Regions from separate parts of the Agrobacterium sp. A3-95 genome, predicted to be linked through region 2. Evidence: riboswitches for the same ligand, from Rfam matches in the RefSeq annotation. Region 2 holds a riboswitch; each other region holds the start of a gene.

Region 1 (6,960 bases), on a different contig from region 2:
GACCGAATGGAGGTCTACCAAAAACGGCTCCAGAGCAGCGGGCGCATCGTAAATCGATACCTGTATATTAGCCAAGCTCAATGACCACTACGGGCCAACTGCGGTCTTCCGCTTCGCGCCAATTGTGGTCATTGTGGCTGCTGCTAAACTTCCTACTCTGCGGCTTCGAAAAAGCCAGCGAAACAAGTTTAGCTTTTATTTAAGATGTTGTGAGAACAGCTTAAATCCTAACGAAGTTGGTGCGGCTTTAGATTTGGAATATTTCTCAGCGATAGTTGGTACTTTGGAATTCCTTCGGGGAAACCCTGACGGCATCCATCGCTCAGTAAAGAAGATTGAGCGACTTCCTGCTCCCAGCGAATTGAGTTGGTGCTTAGAAGGTGCTCCGCTAGTAGATTTCTGCGGACTCTCTGACGTTGAGCACTTAACGTCCCTTTATCTTGTTGAATGCCGCAAGCTCACCTCCTTTCGGGGGATCGCAACGCGATTTCCGAAGCTCAAAGCTCTTTGGGTCTATTCATGTGATCAACTGAATACCCTTGATGGGTTGCAATTTTTGAAGGAACTCCAAGCTTTAACGATCTGGCCGTCCTTCTCCGGTAAGAACAAAGTTGACTCTTTTTCGCCACTCTCTGACTCCACCTCACTGAGCACACTAATCTTCTCGGGCAATGTCAGCGATGGTTCGTTGAAGCCTCTTTGGGGGTTGAAACTGCTTCACCAGCTTTTTCTGTCAAACAATTTCTCTTGGCAGGAATTTGCTCAGTTCGAGGCCCAGCGACCGGATGTCGATTTCCCTTGGAAAGGCGGCGTTGTCCATAATGCCAACCCGGCAATATTGACCTGTCCATCCTGCGGTAAACCGCAAGCACTGCTGACTGGTAAGGGGATCAGGCTGTGCTGTCCCGATTGTGATGCTGATCGCCTAGCTAAGCACATTAAACGCTATACCAAATTGTCGCGCAACTCCTGATTTTTTTCCACGGCCAATGACCGGTTTGGGCCGTCGGCAGTCCTTCCCTTCGCGCCAGAAGCGGTCACGGATGCCTAAGCAATCGGACATCGCCGCGATCAGGTTCGCTGCGACAGATTTCAAACCCAAACCCCATGTGCATCCTTCAAAGTTTAGGCTAGTCTCATCAGTACCGAGGGGTGCCCTGTCAAAGGGCTGAGATACTGTTGGGCGAACGCAGCGCAGTGACCCTTTGAACCTGATCCGGATCATGCCGGCGAAGGGACGGGTCAGACGCCTCTCTCTTTTGCCGGCCTCATAAAAGGGGCCGCAATGACGTTACATAGCCAACTTGCACGACTGAGCGCACAACGTCCGCCTACGCTTGTTACGTTGACCCTTCTATGCTCCCTTTCGGTGCTACCATTGAACATCTTCCTGCCGTCGATGGCGCACATCGCAAGAGATTTCCAAAGCGATTATGCTCTCGTGAGCCTGTCTCTGGCGGGCTACGCAGCTGTCGCCGTTATACTGGAACTGATCATGGGGCCGATGTCCGACCGGTTCGGGCGTCGGCCGATCGTCATCGTCAGCCTCGTATTCTTCACAGTCGGGTCCATCGGTTGTGCTCTTGCATCCAATATCTGGGCCTTTCTTACCTTCCGTTCGCTCCAGGCGGCGATCACCTCCTGCTATCCAGTTTCAATGGGGATTATCAGGGACAATGCTGGCAAGGAGCAGACAGCAAGCCGCATTGGCTATGCAGCGATGATCTGGGCGCTGGCACCGATGATTGGCCCGGCGCTTGGCGGTTTGGCGGATGAGGCCTTGGGCTGGCGGGCTATCTTCTGGGGCCTAGCGCTTGCGGGCACCGCAATGTTGACCTTGTGTTGGTTCCAACTCGGTGAGACGAACAGAATCCGATCTGGCTTCATAGCGCAGCAGTTCCGCGCATACCCAGCGCTTTTCCGCGCGCCACGCTTTTGGGCCTATGCGCTGTGCATGGGGTTCTCCGTCGGCACGGTCTACGCGTTTTTCGCCGGGGCTCCCTTCGTCGCTACGATGTTCAACATGTCGTCGACTGCGCTTGGTCTCATCGTCGGCAGCATTACGGCTGGCTTTGTTTTTGGCAGCTTCCTGTCTGGGCGCTATGCCGGCCGATATCGACTGACGACCATGATGATCCTGGGGCGGATCATTGCTTGCAGCGGTCCGGTGATTTGCCTGACCCTGCTATTTGCTGACGTGAAGAATGTGGTTGCGTTGTTGGGTCCTTGCATTCTGGTCGGCGTTGGCAATGGCTTGACGATGCCAAGTGCCAATGCCGGTGCTCTCTCCGTACGACCTAACCTTGCCGGCAGTGCAGCCGGACTGGCTGGCGCGATCACGCTTGCAGGTGGGGCTACCCTGTCCTCGATCACGGGCGCCGTGCTGACGGAAGGCAATGCGCCCTACGCGCTGTTCTCCATCATGCTTCTGTCTACCGCGCTTGCGCTGTGGGCTTCGGTCCTCGCTGCGCTCGCCGAGAAGCGTAGCTCGGTCGCGATGAATGACTTCAACCGATCTTGCCGGGAGTGATACATGGTGGATGATACGCCTACCTTAGCAGCCAGCGCCGTAATTCTCGATGGGCAGAAGCGCATCCTTTTGGTTCAACGAGCCAACCCGCCAGATGAGGGAAGCTGGACCCTGCCCGGTGGGCGCGTCGATCCTGGGGAAACCTTGGAGCTGGCCGCGATCCGTGAGGTCTTCGAGGAAACGGGGCTGGTGATCAGGATCGTCAGTGAGCTGGGAAAATTGCATGTCCCAGACGGCAAAGGGGGCATCTATGAAATTCACGACTTCCTGGGCGAAAAAATCTCTGGCGAAGCGTCCGCCGGGGACGATGCCGCAGCCATTGGCTGGTTCAGGAATGACGAGCTTTCCAAGCTTCCGCTGACGCCAGACTTGTTGCACTATTTGAATCTGTACGGCGTCTATCCATAGTCACGCGAAGCCACACTTTTGCGGCGGCCAGTGAACGGTTTGGGCCGGCGTCGTGCTCCTTCAGAATGCCGATGATCTGTTCGTCTGTAAAACGATTGCGCTTCATTCCCTGGTCCTCTCAATGGGCCAGAGCTTACTTCAAAATGGATTATTTCAACGGGGCAAGGTCAGCGGCGAGCGAAAGACATTTTCAGCACGCAAGATCATCTATTCCTCCGGCATAGGCGCGAAGGAAATCTTCCAGAAGTATCACGGCATCGATCTGCCAATCCGCTATTGGAAGAGCCACTTGGTCGTCACCAAGGGGCTGGCCCATGCTGGCGTCTTCTTCTTGGACCCGCATGAAGCCGCGATGATGCACCATGGCGAGGTCAGCATAGTCGGGTTTAATGAGGACGCGCTGCTTAGTACCGAGCCCTCTTATGATGTAATCCCGGAACGGGCGCAGAATCTGCGTCGCGGAATTCGCCGGATTTTTCCATCATGGGATGAACAAGGCTCTCGCGACGTCGCATGCGTAAAGGTTGACTATGTCACCGATCTCGCAAGCGCCCGTTCGCTCAATATCGCCATCAGCGAGCCGATCCCTGGTCATGTCGTGGTCCTCCCCGGCAAGATGACTGAAGCTCCATACCTTACGGACGTATTGACGTTCTTCATTCACGATAGGCTCGACAATTCGGACATCGCCCTCAGACCGTGCGACGAACTCCCGACTCTTGATGCAGAAACGACTAGAGAGGTTGCTTGAACATGACTTCCCCACCTTCATGGACGATGTTCGCCGTTCACGCGGACTCATGACCATCGGAGACATTCAATATCTTGTGCAACGAGGAAACGTCATCTTTGATCCGTTCTCCATACTCATCTCGGCGACGGTAAAGATCGGCACGGGCAATACGATATTCCCTTGCGTTTCCCTGTTCTGCAACGATCTTGGTGAACTGTCGATCGGCGACGACAATACATTCTTCAGCAATTCGCTCGTTGAAGCGGTTTCCGGACCGATCATCATCGGCTCGTCCAACCAGTTCGGTGAAGGCGGCTTCACGGCAAAGACGAACCGGCCCGCGGCAGGGATCGTGATTGGGGACAACGGGCGCTATCTGGGCGGTGCGGCTGTGTTTGGGGAGCTACCCTCGGGACGGGCAGCCAGATTCTCGGCGCGATCATTGTCGATAGCTGCCATCTAGAAGCTGGCCACTCCTATAAGGACACCGATCCGGATCTTCGAGCGGGCTTGCTGAAGGGGGCTGGTACTGCCCGCAATCTCACTGTGCCTGTCGGCCAAGTTATTCTTGGCAATGGCACGTTCTCTCCGGCTGAAATCAAGCCCCAGTCTTTCTTTCACCCCAAAGGGAAATAACATGCCTTCAGTCGAATTGGGGTTGGGCCTGTTGTCGATAGGTCGGCAATGGGATGTGAATGATGTGCTACCTCCGAAAGAGGAGGCAGCACTTTCGCTGATCGAGGCCGCATATTCGAACGGTTTGCGATTGTTCGACACGGCTCCCGCGTATGCCCGAAGCGAAGCGATCCTGGGCCGTGCGCCTGTGCCAAGCAGCGAGATCACGATCGCCACGAAGATGGCGCCTTGTCGTGGAGGGAGGGGCGGATCAGCACTTCGGCCGAAATACCGAGCGTTGCGTGCAATTGCCGGATCATTTCGATCGACAGGCCGCGTCGTCGATTAAGGATTTCCGAGGTGCGGTTGCGGGTGCCGAAGATCGGCTCGAGGTCCTTGCGGGTCAGCCCTTGCTGTTCCATTCGAAATTTGATCGCCTCGATCGGGTCAGGCGGGTCCATCGGATGATGCTTGGCTTCATACACTTCGATGAGGGTTGCCAGAACATCAAGTCGGTCGCCGTCTCGCGTACCGCTTTTCGCACCCCAAAGCTGCTCCACTTCCGCGAGCGCCGCGTCATAGCCCGCTTCCGTGCGAATGGGCTTCAGGTCAGTCGCCCACAAATGGGATGGTGGCCGGTTGGCGGAGGTGGCCGATACGCCAGGATCGCCATTGACGCAACTATCCGCCGCCCTCGCCATTGTACGCTCTGGGCCGGATCAAGACTTTATCGTTGTCGCGCCATTTCGCTGAATTGACTCGAGCCGCATTTAGACGTCTGCACGTTACCTACAATAGTCGTCAATGGTGTCTTCACCGCACCACGGTAGCCCCTGTGCCAGAGTAAATTCCTTCTCTGCACCTTCGCGGGAAAAGAACATGCCGTGGCTTTCGTGGACGAAGTATCCGTCTTCGAACGTTATCTGCATCAACGACCAAGGTTTGATCGCGTCTTCACCATGTTCACCAAGCAAAAGAATACTGCTGCTGTCCGGTGTCATCGCAGTATCACCAATGGTGGTCTGCCCGAAGGGCGTAACGACCGCCACATCCCCCACGAACAAATTTTCAAAATAGGTCAATAGCGGTGCTTCTACCAATGTGTCTGGACACAGGGGGAATCGAGCCGGAATCTTCCAGTTTCGCTGTAACGCACCAGGGGTTTCAGAGATAACGAGCGGACTTGATTGTGTGCCTGTGTAAGCCATCCGATGTCCTTTCAACAAGATTTATCGGATCGTTGTTGCGTCGCCGGAAAAAGTAAAGTTGGATAAACGAAACAAACAGCTCCGCTGTCAGTAAGTGCATAGGTACACCGACAGTAAGGACTGCACGACAGTTGCATAATTGCACCACAACAGTTTGGGTCGGTTCCTGTTAGGATCGAACGCATAGCTCTTCTTTTCAGAGAGTCTTCTGGAGGACCGCATTCAATGTCGCGTCGGAGTTCCCCGGTTTATATGCACACAGCTCAAAAAAGCATGTATTCGGGCGTGGGTTCCAGGAACGCCCCATCCTTGACCGTCGAGAAATATGCTTTTTGAATGGCATCTCGCTTTTCGGAGGCCCAGCTATCAACATGCGATGGCCGCAGATAGAAATTCTCGGTGGTATCAAGAACAAGCGTAGAAAGCGCAAGTAATCGAGTATCGCCGTTTTTGAGCATGACTGGCGCAATGTATTTCCTGGCATGCGCTGACTGCGTTTTTGGGTAGCTGAAAATCACAGCAGTTTCGTCCTGCGACAGAGGTATGATGTTTAGAGCTATGCGTGGCCTTTTATTGTCTCTCGGGTTCTCCACCGTAGGGAAGAAAGACGAAGATGCCACGACTGAAGGACGGCTCGTGCTGCTGGACCGGAGTGTCTTTAAGCCATGCCTTACACGCCTTTTATGATGTCGCAGATGCCCTTGCGGATGACGTCCTTGTCGGCGATCTGTCCTGCCTGAATGTTGAAAACAGCATCGATCCGGACAGCGGCGCCTTTCTGGCGGGCGACAACGCGCAGCGTCTGAATCCTGCCACTTCCGCTGGTTTCCTGGTGGGCATCGATTGACGACAGTGCCTTGTTGATCTGGATACCTGAGAAACCTTCCGCTGCGACGGCCTGGGCGAGCTTTTGAAGGACAGCGGGTGCTTTGGCTTTCGGCAGTTCCTGAAAGGATTTGTAAGAGACAGCTGTGACCATCGGCACACCTGAGACTGTGAAGTTTTTCTCGCACGATGCTGCGAAGGCCGGGCTGGAGACGGTGATCAGACCGAGAATTGCGATGGCATGTTTCATATTGCGTAATCCGGTTGTTGGTGAAGGTTTTCAGCTGCTGGCCGCATCAGAATGTCGACCGTTTTCCTCTGTAGGTTGATGGCGGTGGTAATGCTTCATGGGCTTGCGCAAGCGTTTCCAGCCATGTTGCGAGGCCATCTGGAACTGTATCGTTGCCGGCTTGCAGCGCCTCGATCCATGAGAGTTCACATTGCAAGGCAGAGGCAATATTGATTGGCGTCCAGCGGATCACCCGCAGGCATTCATTAAAGCGTTCTGGCGACATGATGATTTGTTATGTTCCCCGTATTTTCGCGCAGAGGCTCCCTCACGCAGCCGCGATAGTCAATCATTTTTGCAACTTTTGATAGGCTGAACGATCCGTATTTACCTGTCATTCGATTGCGATGAG
Region 2 (7,485 bases):
TGCGCACACCAATCACGTCTGCCTGCAATTCCTGCTGGCGCGAAAAAGCCGCAAGCCGCAGCTTGCCGCGCGCAAGCGCCTGTTTGCCGGCGAGATCGCTCGACAGAACCTCGGCGACCACACGGCTTGCAATCACCTCCGCCTCTTCCCGGCGCTGGCGCTCGATGCCGTGGTTTGCGGTAACGTGGCCCATCTCATGCGAAAGCACGGCGGCCACTTCCGATGCATCGTTGGCGAGTGCCAGAAGCCCGCGCGTCACGTAAAGATACCCCCCCGGCAGCGCAAAAGCGTTGATAGCAGGCGAGTTGAGGATGGTGATGCGATAGGATTGCTGCGGATTTTCCGAAACAGCCGTCAGCGCGCCGGCAATACGGGCGACAAGCCGCTCCGTCTTGGCATCACGATATTCGCCACCATAACTCGCCACAATACGCGGATGTTCGCGCGCGCCCATCTGCGCACGGGGATCATTCTTCTGCACCTCTTCCACGGTCTGCGGATTGTCCGAAGGCCGCAAGGTGGACTGGTAGGCCGGGCTGAAGAGAGACTGACACGATGACAGGAATACGGCAGACGCCGTCAGCACGGAACACACGGCAGCCATCCTGCCCGAACGGCGAAGGCCTGAACGGGAGAAAAGCCTCCACTGCGCAGTCATGCTATTTCTCATTCTCTATGCCTGCCCCTAACGTTCCTGATCATCCGTTAATTGCAGACCAGAATAACAGATTCGCCCCAACGAGCCATGAATGTCGAAACGGTAAAAACGATCCATCAAGTCCGGAATATTCCTGAAGAACGCAATAATTCTCGTCTTTTCTCGGGCAACGACTTGAAACTGGCAAGTGCAAATTAACGCCATTGAAGTTATCTAAAGCGATTGCCAGCGGCACGCGTCGAAAATAAGGCGATCAGCCGTTCAGAAAACTGTCGACCGCCTTCACATTTTGTGTGGCGAAGAAATCTGTGGTCGAGCCCGCATAGACAACGCGGCCACGATCAAGAAAAACCACCCGCTGCGCCAGCTTTTTTATGTCGTCTGGATGGTGCGTAACAATAATCGCCGTATTTTTTGTTTCGGCATGCAAGTCGAGAAGCAGGGAGGTCATGCCCGCCCGCAGCCCCGGATCTAGGGCCGCGAAAGGCTCGTCCAGCAGCATGACCGGTTTTTTCCGGACCAGCGCACGCGCCAGCGCCGCCCTTTGCCTTTCCCCGCCGGAAAGCGTGCCCGGCAAACGTTTGTCAAAACCCGCAAGACCAACGCGTGTGAGCGCCACGTCGATCCTCTGCCTGTCTTCCGCCCCCAGCTGCAGCCCGGGGCTGATGCCGAGCGCGACATTGGTGAAGATATCGAGATGGGCGAAAAGATTATTATCCTGGAAGATCGAAGAGACCGGTCGCTCGGAAGGATCGAGCGCCTTCATGTCCCGCCCGCCGATCAGGACGCGCCCGGAATCGGGCAATTCAAAACCGGCAATGAGATTGAGGAGCGTCGACTTGCCAGAACCGGAGGCACCGACGACGGCGGTCATCTGGCCTTGCGGGAATGTACAATCGAGATCGAAATCCTGCGTTCCGAGCCGCAGCCTGACCTTGTCCAGCCCCACGGCGAATTCGTCACCCGTCATATGCTCGCCCTTGCTGATTGGGATTGCCGTGAAACGCCGCCCGCGGCAAGCAACAGGCAGACGATGCCAAGGATGAACGCGTATCCGGCGGCATCATTGGTGCGGTAGCTGCCCATATTGCTATAGACCAGCCATGGCAAGGTGATGAAATTTTCCGATCCGAACAGGGCAACCGCCCCGAGATCACCGAGCGACAGGGCCATGGCAAAGGAAAATGCCATCAGCAGCGGCCGCCGCAGAACCGGCAGATCGGCGAACCGCAGCCGCGTCAATCCCTGAAGCCCAAGGCTGGCGGAGAGCCGGGACGTGCGTAAAAAATGACTGGTAAAGGCTGGCTCCAGCACCCGCATGGCAAGCGGCAACGCCATCAGCATGTTGATGAGTGCCACGAGAACGGGAGCATAAAAACTGACATCTCCAAAGGGCCGCAGCAACAGGAACCACCCGCTTCCCAGCACGACGGGCGGCACCAGCAGCACCAGCGATGACCCCGCCCCGAGCGTGGCGGACAAAAGGCGCAAGGGTTGAGCCGCGTGCCGTTTGGAACCCACGGCCTGTCGCGCACCGATGATCGCAAAGCAGCAGAGCACGACGAGAGTTGCGGAGAACGCAGCGATTGCAAGGCTGGTCGCCGCCGCACGCAGGAAGATCGGCGCTGACAAAAGACGCGGCAGATCGGCCCCCAAACCCGAGACGGTTATGGCAACAAGCGGCAGGCCGACCAGCAGAACCGCAAAAATGATTGCCGCTCCGTCCCACAGGCGCGCGCCAACACTCTTGCCGTCGAAACGGCGAACAGGGCGGCCAAGCGAGGCAATTTCCGCCTCGGGCGATGGCAAAAAGGCAAGAAGGCCGAGCAGAACTGCTGTGACTGCAATCTGCAAAACCGAAAGCGCGATTGCCCGTTGCGGATCGAAATCAAACCGCAGCGCCTGATAGATTGCGACCTCAAGTGTCGTCGCCGCCGGTCCACCGCCCAGCAGAAGCACTAGCGTGAAGCTGGTGGCGCACAGCATAAAGACAAGCCCGGCAATACCGGGAACAAGCCGCGAGACGGCCGGCCACTCGATGAAGCGGAAAACCGAAACCGGCCCTATGCCAAGACTTGCTGCCATCCGCCAATATTCGCCCGGAATCCGCTCCAGCCCGGCCAGCATCAGCCGCACCGCAAGCGGCAGATTGAAAAACACATGGGCGATGAGAATGCCGGAGAGGCCGTAAATACTGAAGGGCTGCTCCGCACCGGCAAAAACAAGGGCAGTATTCAAAACACCCTGCCTGCCCCAGATCGTGATAATGCCGAAGGCGCCGACGATGACCGGCAGCCCCATCGGCACAGCCATCAACCTGATAATCCAAATCCGCCCCGGAAAATCCTGTCTGCGGGAGAGCGCAAGCGCCACCGGCAGTCCGAGAACAATGGAAAGAACAGTGGACAACGTTGCCTGATAGAGCGTGAAGCGCAGGATGCGCAGCGTGTAGGCATCCACGATTCCGGCGGCGGATGTGCCGGCATCGAAAGACAGGAGTGCTGAGACAGCAAGCGCCATGAACAGGAAAACGGCGGCAAACGCCGCCGTTCCGCCAATGATCGACCATCTGTAGTCGCGACGCAGCATCATGCGCGGGCGTGCCTCTTGCTCAGTTCATGCTCATGGCCGCAAGCCATTCGTCGATCCAGGCCTTGCGGTTCTTCGCCACCTCTTCCGGGTCCATCAGGAAGGTCTTCTGCGGTACGACGAGTTTGGAAAATGCCTCGGGCAGGGGCGTGGACGTTGCCGCGACCGGCATCATCCAGTTGTTTTCCGGAATGGCATCCTGAAATCCTGATGTGAGCGTGAAAGCGAGGAACTGCTTCGCCAGTTCCTTGTGCGGCGCGTTTTTGAGAAGGCCGGAAACCTCGATCTGGATGTAGTGCCCCTCGGAAAAACCCGCGGCCTGATAGCGATCCGTCTTTTCCGAGACCATGTGATAGGCAGGCGACGTGGTGTAGGAGAGCACCATCGGCACCTCACCCTTGGTGAAAAGGCCATAGGATTCCGACCAGCCCGGCGTGACGGTTAGAATGCGCTTCCGGAGCTTCGCCCAGGCTTCCGGTGCCTTGTCGCCGTAAACGGACTTCACCCAGAGGAGCAGGCCAAGCCCCGGCGTGGAGGTGCGCGGGTCCTGAATGGCGATTTTCTGTGAAGGATCGCCGTCCACCAGATCCTTCAGGCTCGTCGGCGGATTTTTTATCGTCTGCGTGTCGTAGACAACGGCGAAATGACCGTAGTCGTAAGGGACGAAAACGTCGTCCTTGTAACCGCCCGGCACCTTGGCCGCCGATGCATCGATACCGCTGATATCGAAGAGGCCGGTCTGTTTCGCTTCCGCGACCAGATTGGTGTCGAGACCAACAACGACATCCGCCTTCGACGCCGCCCCTTCAAGCTTCAGGCGGTTGAGCAGCGCCACGCCATCCGCCACACCGACGAAATTGACCGTGCAATTGCACACCTTCTCGAAGGCCTCTTTCACCTTGGGGCCGGGACCCCATTCGGAAACGAAGCTTTCATAGGTATAGACGGTCAGTTCCTGTCTGTCCTGAGCAGTGGCAATACCGGGCAGAAACAACGAAACGGCAACGAGGGAATTCAAGAAAAGACGACGGCGCACGGGTATCTCCTCAAAAAACGAAAAGGGAAATAGCCGCTTGCCTTAAGCCGTCTAATCCCTCCGCCGGTATGAACCGGATCAGGTTCTTCGGGTTGGCAAGCCTCTCAGCCTTTTGCACGCAAGCACAAAAGACACCCCGTTAGATCAAGATGATGATGTAGTCCCGCTGTCTCTGATTGGCAAGATGGCTGCCGTCAGGCCTGCTGCACCATGTGCACCAGTTCCCAGACATGGCCGTCGGGATCCTGAAAACTACCGGCATACATGAAACCGTGATCCTGAACCGGTTTCCAGGTGTTGCCACCGGAGGCAAGCGCCGTTTCGATCATCCGGTCGATTTCCTCACGGCTTCCCGCTGTGAGACAGGTCAGGACCTCGGTGCTGCGTGTGGCGTCGGCGATATCGCCATTGATGAAATCGCGAAAACGCTCCTCCTGAAGAAGCATCACGAAGATGTTCTCCTCAACGATCATGCAGAGCGTGCGGTCATCCGAATATTCCGGATTGAAGGTGAAACCGAGAGCCGTGAAGAAGCTTCTCGATGTCTCGATATTCTTGACCGGCAGATTGACGAAGATCATGCGCATTTTGTGAACTCCTCCGAACCCGCACAGGAAACGGCAATTCCACCTCCCTGTCAAAGGTGGATGAGACCTCAGTCAAGAAATCGCGACCAAGTCACCCTTCAATTTCCTCGCGCAGCATCTCCAACTCCAGCCATTCCTCTTCCATGGCTTCGAGCTTTTCGCGCAGCTTCGTCATTTCCTGCGCCAGCGTATTGAAGGTAGCCGGGTCCTTGGTGAACAGATTGGGATCGGCCATGCGCTGCTCACGCTTGGCGATTTCGCCCTGCGCCTTCTCCATTTCCTTTGGAAGGTTTTCGAGCGCAAATTTTTGCTTGAAGGAAAGCTTGCCCTTGGCCTTTGAAGGGTCCTGCGACGCGGAGGCGGAAGGGGCGGTCTTTGCCTTTTCCTGCTTCTCCGCCTTGCGCTTTTCTTCTGCGGCACCCTTGCGTTGCGCCATCATGTCCGAATAGCCGCCGGCATATTCGATCCAGCGTCCATCAGGCTGGTCCGGATTGGCGGGCGCGATTGTGGAGGTGACGGTACGGTCGAGGAAGTCGCGGTCGTGGCTGACGAGAATGACCGTGCCGGAAAAGCCCGCAACGATTTCCTGCAACAGATCGAGCGTTTCGATATCGAGATCGTTGGTCGGCTCGTCAAGGATCAGCAGGTTGGTAGGCCGCGCCAGAATGCGCGCAAGAATAAGACGGGCGCGCTCACCACCGGAGAGGTTGCGGATGGGCGTGCGGGCCTGTTCCGGCTGGAACAGGAAGTCCTTCATGTAACCCGTCACATGTTTCAACTCGCCATTGACCAGCAAATTGTCGCCGCGACCGTCGGTGAGGTAATGAGCGAGCGTATCGTTTGGATTGAGATCCTCACGCTTCTGGTCAAGCGTCGCGATCTCCAGATTGGTGCCGAGCTTTACCGTGCCGCTATCGGGCTGAAGCTGGCCGGTCAGCATCTTCAAAAGCGTTGTCTTGCCGGCACCGTTCGGCCCGACGAGACCGATGCAATCACCGCGATGCACCCGCAGCGAAAACGGCGCGATGATCACGCGCTCGCCGTAAGACTTGGTGATTGCGTCTGCCTCGATGACCAGTTTGCCGGATTCCCGCACCTCCGCAGCCGTCGCCTGCACGCTGCCCTGCGGTCTCTTGTGGCCGCGATAGTCCGCACGCATTGCCTGAAGCTCGCCCACGCGGCGCATGTTGCGCTTGCGTCTCGCGGTCACGCCGTAACGCATCCAGTGTTCTTCACGCTCGATGGCCTTGCCGAGCTTGTGCTGCTCCAGCTCTTCCTCTTCCAGCACCTTGTCGCGCCATTCCTCGAAATGCGCAAAACCGCGATTGAGACGACGGGACTGGCCGCGATCCAGCCACACGGTCGAGGTCGAAACCTTCTCCAGAAAACGCCTGTCGTGCGAGATCAGCACCAGCGCGCTACGCGTCTGCTGCAACTCGCCTTCAAGCCATTCGATGGTGGGCAAGTCCAGATGGTTGGTCGGCTCGTCCAGCATCAGAATATCGGGTTCAGGCGCCATGACGCGGGCAAGGGCCGCACGCCGCGCTTCGCCGCCGGACAGGCTATCCGGATGTTCCTGTCCCGTCAGGCCCAGATGCTCGAGAATATAGGTAACGCGATAGGGATCGTCGCCAGGTCCCAGCCCCGCCTCGGCATAGGCCTGCACGGTGTCGTAACCGGCAAAATCCGGCGCCTGTTCCAGATAACGGATGGTGGCGGAGGGGTGACGGAAAACCTCGCCCGACTGCGCCTCGACCAGACCGGCGGCGATCTTCATCAGGGTCGACTTGCCCGAACCGTTGCGTCCGACAAGGCAGATGCGGTCGCCCGGCTCCACCTGAAGATTGGCGCCGTCGAGCAGCGGGGTCACGCCGAAGGTCAGCTTGATGTCATCGAGTTTCAAAATTGGGGGTGCCAAGGCGTCAGGCTCCGGTCAGATCATAAGGGCGGGCGAGCACGATGGCTTTTCCGCTTTTCAGCGAGAAATGCACAGGGCCGCCATTCGCGACATTGGAAATAGTGCGGGAAGAGCCGAAAGCAAGCGGGAAATCCTTGAGAGGATAACGCACATTGCCGATATCGAGCCCCACAAGGTCGGTAAACCCGGCAACGGAAAACAGCGCACCGGGAGGCAGATCAAGATCGAACGACCCTGCCAGCAGCGGGCGGGCCTCCTCTTCGCCGGAGGTCAGCGTAACGTTGAGACCACGCTCAGTAAGCGCCACCGCGTAAAGAAGGTGCTGAAGTGCGTGGTCGCTTCTCGCTCCACCAAGCGCACCGGCAAGCACCAGAGAACGCGCGCCGCGGGCAAGTGCCTCCGACACCGCAATTTCGCCATCGGTCACAGCCTTTGCAGCGGGATAGGGCTGTCGCACCACATCGGGCCAGGCGTTCAGCAGGTCCTTGTCGGTGGAATCGAAATCCCCCACCCAGAGCTCGGGAGTGAGCCCGAGCGGTGCGGCATGGCGCATGCCGCCATCGGCCGCAATCACACGGCTACCCTCAACCGCCGCTTTGAGGCGGTCGGTAACGGTGACATCGCCGCCAAGCAGAATGGTGAAGCGTTCTCTATCCATGCCCTGCCTTATCGCACCTCAGGCAAAAATGGAAAGGCA
Region 3 (7,485 bases), on a different contig from region 2:
GCCACCCGATAGGCAACCCGTGCCTGTCACCTTCGCCATCCACGGGTGACCGTTGACGATTCTGACGCTCCTTGTGGCGTCGCGCAGGTTATCGACAGGTCCGGTCTCTATCCTGATGGCGTTCGGAACAGCACCGATCAGGCTCATCTCAGCGCTGTTGCCGCGCACGATGGTGGGTCCAAGCGAGATCAGGTCACGCGCGAACGCCAGTCGCGATGGCGAATAGTCGCAATGCACGGGGTCCAGAATCCACGGCTTGCCAGCCGCGCGGGCGATCTCGACGGCAAATCGAATGACTTTGCGCCGGTCGGCGTCGAGCGTGCCGAGATTGATCGTCACCGCATCGGCTTTTGTGACGAAAGCACCGATTTCTTCGAGTGAAGTCGTCATCGAGGGTATGCCGCCGACGACGGTAATGCCGTCCGCGGTGAATTTCTGTACCACGGTGTTCATCAGGCAATGCACGCGCGGGCGCGTCTGCCTTACCCTTTCGAGGATCTCTGCGGCCTTCGCCGCAGTCGGAAAACTGTTTGCCATGGTTATTGCAACTCCACGGCAATGTCTTCCGCTGCCGGCGCCTGCTTGATCAGTTGCATGTCCTGCATGAAGGTGCCGAAGCGTGTGTAGCGGGCGCGATCGAGTGCGGCTGGACGTTTGGCGAAACGCGGCAGCGTATCGAAAAACGCCTGTTTGTTCAGCGCGTCGTCAAGGTTCGGATAGGCCTTGATGAAAAGCTGCCAGGATTCTTGCGGGTGGTTGGTGATGAAAATCGCCGCCTGCTCAACGGCCGAGAGAAAACGCGGCAGGCGGCTATCTTTCACGAGATCACGATGGGTGACGAAGATGAGCTCGTCATATGCGGGCACGCCATGTTCCTCGGGGAAGAACGAGCGGCCTTCGTGGCCCTCAAGCTTCATCTGCGTCAGTTCGAAATTGCGGAAACCGCCAAGCGTGGCATCGACCTTGCCGGCGATCAGGGACGGCGAGAGTGAGAAATTGACGTTGACCAGTTCCACATCGTCTTTCGTCAGTCCCTCCTTCTCCAGCATCCGCTTCAGCATCGCATCCTCGAAGCCGGAAACGGAGAAGCCGACCTTCTTGCCCTTCAGGTCCTTCAGGCTCTTGATCGGCCCGTCGGCCAGAACGGTGACGGTGTTCAGCGGGGTTTCGACCAGCGTGCCGAAACGGACGAGCGGCAGCCCGGCATCGTGGTCTAGATAGAGGTTCGGCTGGTAGTGAACGCCGATATCGGCCTGTTTTGCCGAGACGAGACGCGGCACGGCGGATGGGTCCGCAGGCGGAACCAGCTCAACGTCCAGCCCGGCATCTGCGAACAGGCCGCGTTCCTTGGCGATCACCATCGGTGCATGGTCCGGGTTCACGAACCATTCCAGCAATACGGTAAGCTTGTCGGCCGCCTGCGATTGCACGGGCGCAAACACGATTGCTGCCGCGACGACGAGGGAAAGAAGAGTTCGTTTCATGGTGCCGAAAGTCTCCGCAAATGTTTGAAAGGAATGAGATGGTCTGTTTCTTTGGCCCAGGGGGCGAGGTTGGCCGTTGCCCGGTCGACGACAAGCCGCAGCAGCACCGCCATGACGGCGAGAATAGTCATGGCGGCGAACATTGTGTCGGTCTGCATGCGGGCATTGGACTGGATCATGACAAAACCGAGCCCGGCGGAGGCGCCCACCCATTCGCCAATGACCGCGCCGAGCGGGGCGAGCGGAGCTGCGACCCTCAGCCCGGAAATGAGTGCGGGAAGCGCCAGCGGCACACGCAGCCGGGTGAGGATTTGCCAGTGGCTCGCCTCCGTCAGCGAGGCGGCATCGAGGATTGTCCGATCCGTGCGGTTGAGGCCGTCGGTGAAGGCTGAAGCGACGGGAAAAAAGATGATGATCGCCGTCATGACAACTTTCGAGGCCATGCCGAAACCGAACCAGAGTACGAGAATAGGGGCCAGCACGAAGACCGGAAATGCCTGCAACACGAGAACCATGGGCCAGACGAGGCGGCCAAAACGCGGGACGGCGGCAATCGTAAAGGCAACGAGAATGCCGGCGGCAATGCCAGCCGCAAGCCCGACAGCCATTTCACCTGATGTCACCATGGCCTGTCCGAACAGGAAGGCTGGCTGGCGCAGGAGTGCTGCGGCAACATCGGCGGGCGAGGGCAGGATGTAGCGGGGCGGTGCAAACAGCCAGATGCCCAGCTGCCAGACAATCAGAATAAGAACGACGCCCTTCAGCGCATGGGAGGCACGCATCGGCCGGGACTCAGACGCAGCCGTACCGTATACGAAGGGAAGGATGTTTCATCATCATCGTTCGGTCTCCAGCTGTGGCGATCACGGAGATCCGGGCAAAGCGGAGAAGAGAAAGGGCAGTAACGCAAACGCGCTACAGTTTCCGTTCCTACGCCGGCATGACCCGGATCAGGTTCAAGGGTCCGGCTCATCGCCATCTCAGCACCGTCAGGTGCTCCCCTCGGAAGAGACTGTTTTGCTAGGAGGGTTTTGAAGTAATGTCAACGTTGAAAGTTAACGAGAATATTGGCGAATTTGCCGCGAACATATTAGTTGTTGATTATATTAAGTTTATCAAAAATTAGTTATTTATTGAAACCGCTTTTCAATTCCGCTGTATTAGCTTTATCTCCCAGATTGGTTGGGGGCGAACTTGAAAAACTTCTGGCGAGAGAAATCTGGAAATTTTGGCATTCTGACCGCGCTGCTCATGGTGCCTCTGTGCGGGGCTGCCGGTGTGACGCTCGATATTACGCGCGGCATGTCGGTCAAAGCCGATCTGCAGCAGGCAGCGGATTCCGCGGCTCTGGCGGCAGTCGCCGATATGTCCGCAAGTGTTCAGGCGGCAAAGAAGATGTCGGGGGACGGTGTCATTCCCGTCGGCAATGAAGAAGCCCGGGCATTCTTCGATGGCAATCAGCGCGGCGACGCGGACTACACCATTACCTCGGTCGATGTTTCGGTGATCAAGCACGGCAATGTGGTCGAGTCGTCCGTCAGCTTCAAGGCGTCGGTCAGCACGACCCTCTCAGGGCTTCTGGGGAAGGATTTCGTTTCGGTTGCCGGCACGGCCACGGCCAAATACGAAACGGAAACCTTCAGCGATTTCTATCTTCTGCTTGATAATACGCCCTCCATGGGAGTGGGCGCGACACCCACGGATGTTGCCACCCTGGTTGCGAATACTGGCGATAAATGCGCTTTTGCCTGCCACATCGTGAAGGACGGCGTGGCAGACCCGAACAGCTATTACTTCAAGGCCAAGAAACTCGGGGTTACGACGCGTATCGACGTGGTTGCCAAGGCAACCGCCAGCCTGATGGACACGGCAAAGTCCACGCGCAAAAGCAGCAATCAATATCGCATGGCCGTCTATACCTTTGGGGAACGGGCGGAAGATACCAAGCTGCTTGAGGTCGTTTCGCTAACATCGGATCTGGACGCAGCAAAGAAAAAAGCTGGTGAAATCAACCTGATGTCGATCCCCTATCAGGGATACAACAACGACCAGCAAACAGATTTCGACCGGGCACTGATCCAGATTGGAGATAAGGTCGGCAGTTCGGGCACGGGCGCAAGCTCGGCGAACCCGGATAAGGTTATTTTCTTTGTTTCAGACGGGGTGGGCGACAGTTACAAGCCGTCCTCCTGTACGAAAAAACTGACGGGAGGCCGCTGTCAGGAGCCGATCGACATCAAAGACTGTACGAAATTGAAGGAAAAGGGTTTTCGTATCGCGGTGCTTTATACCACCTATCTGCCGCTGCCGACGAATGATTGGTATAATAGCTGGATCAAGCCCTTTCAGGCGGAAATCGGCTCACGCATGCAGAGCTGTGCTTCCCCGGGCCTGTATTTCGAAGTCAGCCCGTCCCAGGGCATCAGTGATGCGATGACGGTGCTGTTCAAGAAAGCCATTACATCACCACGCCTGACGGGCTGATGGCCGTTTAGCGGGGCCTGTTAGAGCATCGGTTGAACGCCGCAATATTTGCGGCGTTTTTTGGAAATGGCCGGAAGGTGATGCTTCAAGCGATATTGCGAAGCTGTTCAAATAACGCAGTAAAGGGCGTTTCAGCGCGGTAGAACACAGCCGGCTGGCCTATCGGAGCCTCCACGGTGATCTCGTGCCCGCCAAAATACCGCGCGCCACTCCAAAGATGCACCCATTCCCCATCACCCGGAAGGTAAAGCGTGCGCTGCGTCTCCCCCGCCTTCCACACGGGTGCGACCAGCATGTCGGCCCCGTAGAGATAGCTGTCCTGAATGGCATAGGTCTGCCGGTCGTTCTCGTGATGCAGGAAAAGCGGGCGCTGTACCGGCAGGCCGGTTTTGGCCGCTTCAGTGGAAAGCGATTTGAGATAGGGGGCGAGTGCGACATAGATTGCCGTCATGCGGGCAAAATGGCCAAGAACGGTCTCGTCCTGATCGATCTGGAGATTGTCGCGCGGGCGATTGCCCTCATGGGTGCGCATGACAGGAGTAAAGGCTGCCATCTCCGCCCAGCGCATGATGAGTTCCGGGGTTCTGACATTGCCGAACAGGCTGGTATAACCGCCAATATCGGAATGGTGATAGGCATTGCCGAGAAGACCGGAGGACAGCGCACCGCATATGACGGTGACGAGACCGTCATGGCGGGAGAAATCGACGGACTGGTCACCGCCCCACAGCAGCGGGCAGTGGGCTTGCACACCGGTAAAGCCCGCGCGCATGAAGAACAGCGCTTCGCCGGTTTTGCCGCGGCTTTCAACGGCCTTGGCGTTGACCTCTGCCCAGAGCGTCGGCCAGGCATTGTGCATCAGCTTGGCGTCGATGCCGTTCGATAGCGTGATGTCGATCGGCAGATATTCGCCGAAATCGGCCATCCAGCCGGAAAGGCCGAAATCAAGCATGTTCTTGCCGATGATCTCTTCGGAAAACCACTCGGCTGCGGCCGGATTGGTGAAATCGACCACGCCACAATCGAACTCGCCGAAATCCACGAGCGCCGTCTTGCCGTCCGCGCCGGTGGCGAAATAACCGGCCGCCTCCGCCTCCGGAAAAAGCGGGCCGTCGACGCAGAGATAGGGGTTCACGTATCCCAGAAAACGAATGCCCTGATCGGCAAGCTCGGCGATCTTCTGACGCAGATGCGGATAACGCGCCTCATTGGCCTGCCAGTCCCAGAATAGCCGGGCGCCGAAGGATGTCTGGCGAAGCCCCACCCAGTCCTCGCACCACAGGCCGGAGACCTTGGTTCCGGCAGCGCGGATTTTTTCCAGCCGGGCAAAGGAGTTGGCGCCATCCTTTAACCCGATGATCGCGCCGCTATAGACCCACCCCGGTAGTTCCGGCTGGCGTCCGAACCGCAGCGAGAGGGCAGAAACGATATCGGTGAAACGATCGCCGGTGAAAAACTCAATTCTTTCGGGGATCGCCCAGATCTCGACTTCGTGGAAATCTTCGTTGCGGAAATCGAAGACCGAATAGGCGCTGGTTTCCACATGCAGCGCATATTTGCGCGACGACAGATAGGTCGGCTGCGGGTAATTGGTGTTGTAATAATCGCCACCCGCCTTGCCGCTGACGTCAGCCTTGAAGGTGATTTCAGCGGTCTTGTCGCGGCCGACACCGGGTTCGGAGGTCCAGAGCGGAAAGCGGCGGCCGCGCATGTCGAAATAGGACATCTGTTCGCCACCGCCCCAGACATGTTCGTCCTCATCTGCGATGATCCGCAGCCACAGCCGATTGATGGTTTCATCCAGCGCCGTGACCCTGATGGCATTTCCATCCAGCGCCAGATGAAGGCGCGCGGCCTGCCCGGGTGCGGAAGACAGCGTAACGCTGTCGCCACTGACTTCGGCGTGGCGGAGCGCAGTTCGTTCGATGACATAGTCCTCGATATCGAAATTGCCGCGATACATATCCATCCGCTCCTTGCCGAAACCAGCAAAGAAAGCCGGGTTCTCAGGCGAATGAGAAAGAATGGTGTGGCTGCCAATCGCAAGCGTGAAGCCGTCTTTGGTCTTTTCGAATTGCATGACTATACCTGTTTAACCCTTAAGACCGCCGGCGGTGAGACCGGAGACGACGCGTTCCTGAAAGATGACGATCAGGATCGCAACCGGGACGATGCCGACCACCAGCGCCGCCGAGATGACGGGCCAGGGGAAAGCGAACTCGCCCTGGTAAAGCTGGATGCCGACCGGCAGCGTGCGCAGTGCCGGATTGGAATTGAAGGAAAGCGCCAGCAGGAATTCGTCCCAGGCGTTCACGAAAGCGAGAATACCGGCGGTGAAGACGCCTGGCGCGCATAGCGGCACGACAACCTTGAACAGCGCGCCGATGCGGGTGCAGCCATCAATCATGGCGGCGTTTTCCAGATCGCGCGGGATGCTTTCGAAGAAGGACACCAGCATCAGCGTGCAGACCGGCAGTGAGAGCACGGTGTAAGGCAGTATAAGAGCGGTCCAGCTATTGAGCAGGTTGAGCGCACGCATGATCTCGAACAGAGGCACCAGCAGCGTTACCAGCGGGAATGTGGAAACGGCGATGATGAGCGAGAGGATCAGCGCCCGGTACTTGAGATCGAGCCGCGCCAGCGCATAGGCTGCCAGCACCGAAATAAGAATTGTGAGTGCCGTGGAAAGCAGCGCGACCATGAAGCTGTTGAACAGGAAGAGGTGCAACGGCTGGTCGGAAAAGGCCTGCATGTAATTGGCGAGCGTCGGCGCATGCGGAAACCATGTGATCGGTTTCACCGTCAGTTCCGCTTCGGTTTTCAGCGAGGTGAACAGGATCCATATCGCCGGAAACAGGCCGTTGACCAGCAATATGGAGGCCGCAATGAAGCGCAGCGGCTTGCCGGAGAAGAAGGAGGACAGACCGGAGGAGGTCGCAACGGTGCTCATGGGATCAGTCCTTCGTCCTGATAATGCGGAGATAAACGGCGGTGACGCACATGGAGAGCGCAAACATCATGACCGCCAGTGCCGAACCGTAACCGAGATCGAGGAAGGAAACAGTGTTCTGGTGAATGTACATGGCGAGCGTCGTGGTTGATGTGCCGGGGCCGCCGCCGGTCATCATGTATGGTATATCAAAAGTCTGCAGCGCCGTAATCGTACGGAAGATGAGAGCAACGACGATCGAGGGCTTTAGGAGCGGTAGCGTGATCTCGAAGAATTGCCTGAGCTTGCCGGCGCCATCCACATCGGCGGCTTCATAAAGCGAGCGCGGAATGGTTTGCAGCCCTGCAAGGATCATCAGTGCCATGAAGGAGGAGGTCTTCCAGATGATGGTCAGGCAGATGGCCGCAAAGGCCCAGTTCGGCGAGTTGAACCAGATGATGCCTTCAAAGCCCAGCCGGTTCAGCACATCGTTGACCACGCCGTATTCGTAGTGGAAAAACCACGCGAAGATGAGGCCGGCGAACGACAGTGGCAGCGCCCAAGGGATGAGCAGTGACAGGCGCATCG

What was found. A riboswitch is a leader RNA that binds a small molecule or an ion and turns the genes downstream of it on or off. The one in region 2 is predicted to bind thiamine pyrophosphate.
Region 1: it holds a riboswitch for thiamine pyrophosphate, as region 2 does, so the genes downstream of both, ACQZ5Y_RS28110 (Bcr/CflA family efflux MFS transporter) here and thiB (thiamine ABC transporter substrate binding subunit) in region 2, are expected to answer to the same signal.
Region 3: it holds a riboswitch for thiamine pyrophosphate, as region 2 does, so the genes downstream of both, ACQZ5Y_RS08865 (ABC transporter permease) here and thiB (thiamine ABC transporter substrate binding subunit) in region 2, are expected to answer to the same signal.

What each region holds. Positions count from the first base shown of each region.
Region 1 covers NZ_JBNWDR010000021.1:555-7,514, forward strand. The annotation lists gene ACQZ5Y_RS28100 (GNAT family N-acetyltransferase) at 1-84, shown strand, start outside; gene ACQZ5Y_RS28105 (leucine-rich repeat domain-containing protein) at 134-973, shown strand; TPP riboswitch at 1,139-1,255, shown strand; gene ACQZ5Y_RS28110 (Bcr/CflA family efflux MFS transporter) at 1,286-2,530, shown strand; gene ACQZ5Y_RS28115 (NUDIX hydrolase) at 2,534-2,938, shown strand; gene ACQZ5Y_RS28120 (FAD-binding oxidoreductase/lyase) at 2,991-3,689, shown strand; gene ACQZ5Y_RS28125 (hypothetical protein) at 3,739-4,134, shown strand; partial or broken gene ACQZ5Y_RS28130 (aldo/keto reductase) at 4,309-4,476, shown strand; gene ACQZ5Y_RS28135 (helix-turn-helix domain-containing protein) at 4,511-4,987, opposite strand; gene ACQZ5Y_RS28140 (hypothetical protein) at 5,072-5,494, opposite strand; gene ACQZ5Y_RS28145 (hypothetical protein) at 5,758-6,012, opposite strand; gene ACQZ5Y_RS28150 (hypothetical protein) at 6,165-6,569, opposite strand; gene ACQZ5Y_RS28155 (hypothetical protein) at 6,616-6,834, opposite strand.
Region 2 covers NZ_JBNWDR010000005.1:194,763-202,247, reverse strand. The annotation lists gene ACQZ5Y_RS15485 (M48 family metalloprotease) at 1-604, opposite strand, end outside; gene ACQZ5Y_RS15480 (ATP-binding cassette domain-containing protein) at 912-1,628, opposite strand; gene thiP (thiamine/thiamine pyrophosphate ABC transporter permease ThiP) at 1,625-3,250, opposite strand; gene thiB (thiamine ABC transporter substrate binding subunit) at 3,270-4,283, opposite strand; TPP riboswitch at 4,322-4,432, opposite strand; gene ACQZ5Y_RS15465 (VOC family protein) at 4,478-4,870, opposite strand; gene ACQZ5Y_RS15460 (ABC-F family ATP-binding cassette domain-containing protein) at 4,962-6,788, opposite strand; gene ACQZ5Y_RS15455 (thiamine diphosphokinase) at 6,793-7,446, opposite strand.
Region 3 covers NZ_JBNWDR010000002.1:720,181-727,665, forward strand. The annotation lists gene ACQZ5Y_RS08855 (hydroxyethylthiazole kinase) at 1-537, opposite strand, end outside; gene ACQZ5Y_RS08860 (ABC transporter substrate-binding protein) at 540-1,484, opposite strand; gene ACQZ5Y_RS08865 (ABC transporter permease) at 1,481-2,266, opposite strand; TPP riboswitch at 2,395-2,497, opposite strand; gene ACQZ5Y_RS08870 (TadE/TadG family type IV pilus assembly protein) at 2,679-3,968, shown strand; gene ACQZ5Y_RS08875 (alpha-glucosidase) at 4,054-6,048, opposite strand; gene ACQZ5Y_RS08880 (carbohydrate ABC transporter permease) at 6,061-6,918, opposite strand; gene ACQZ5Y_RS08885 (carbohydrate ABC transporter permease) at 6,923-7,485, opposite strand, start outside.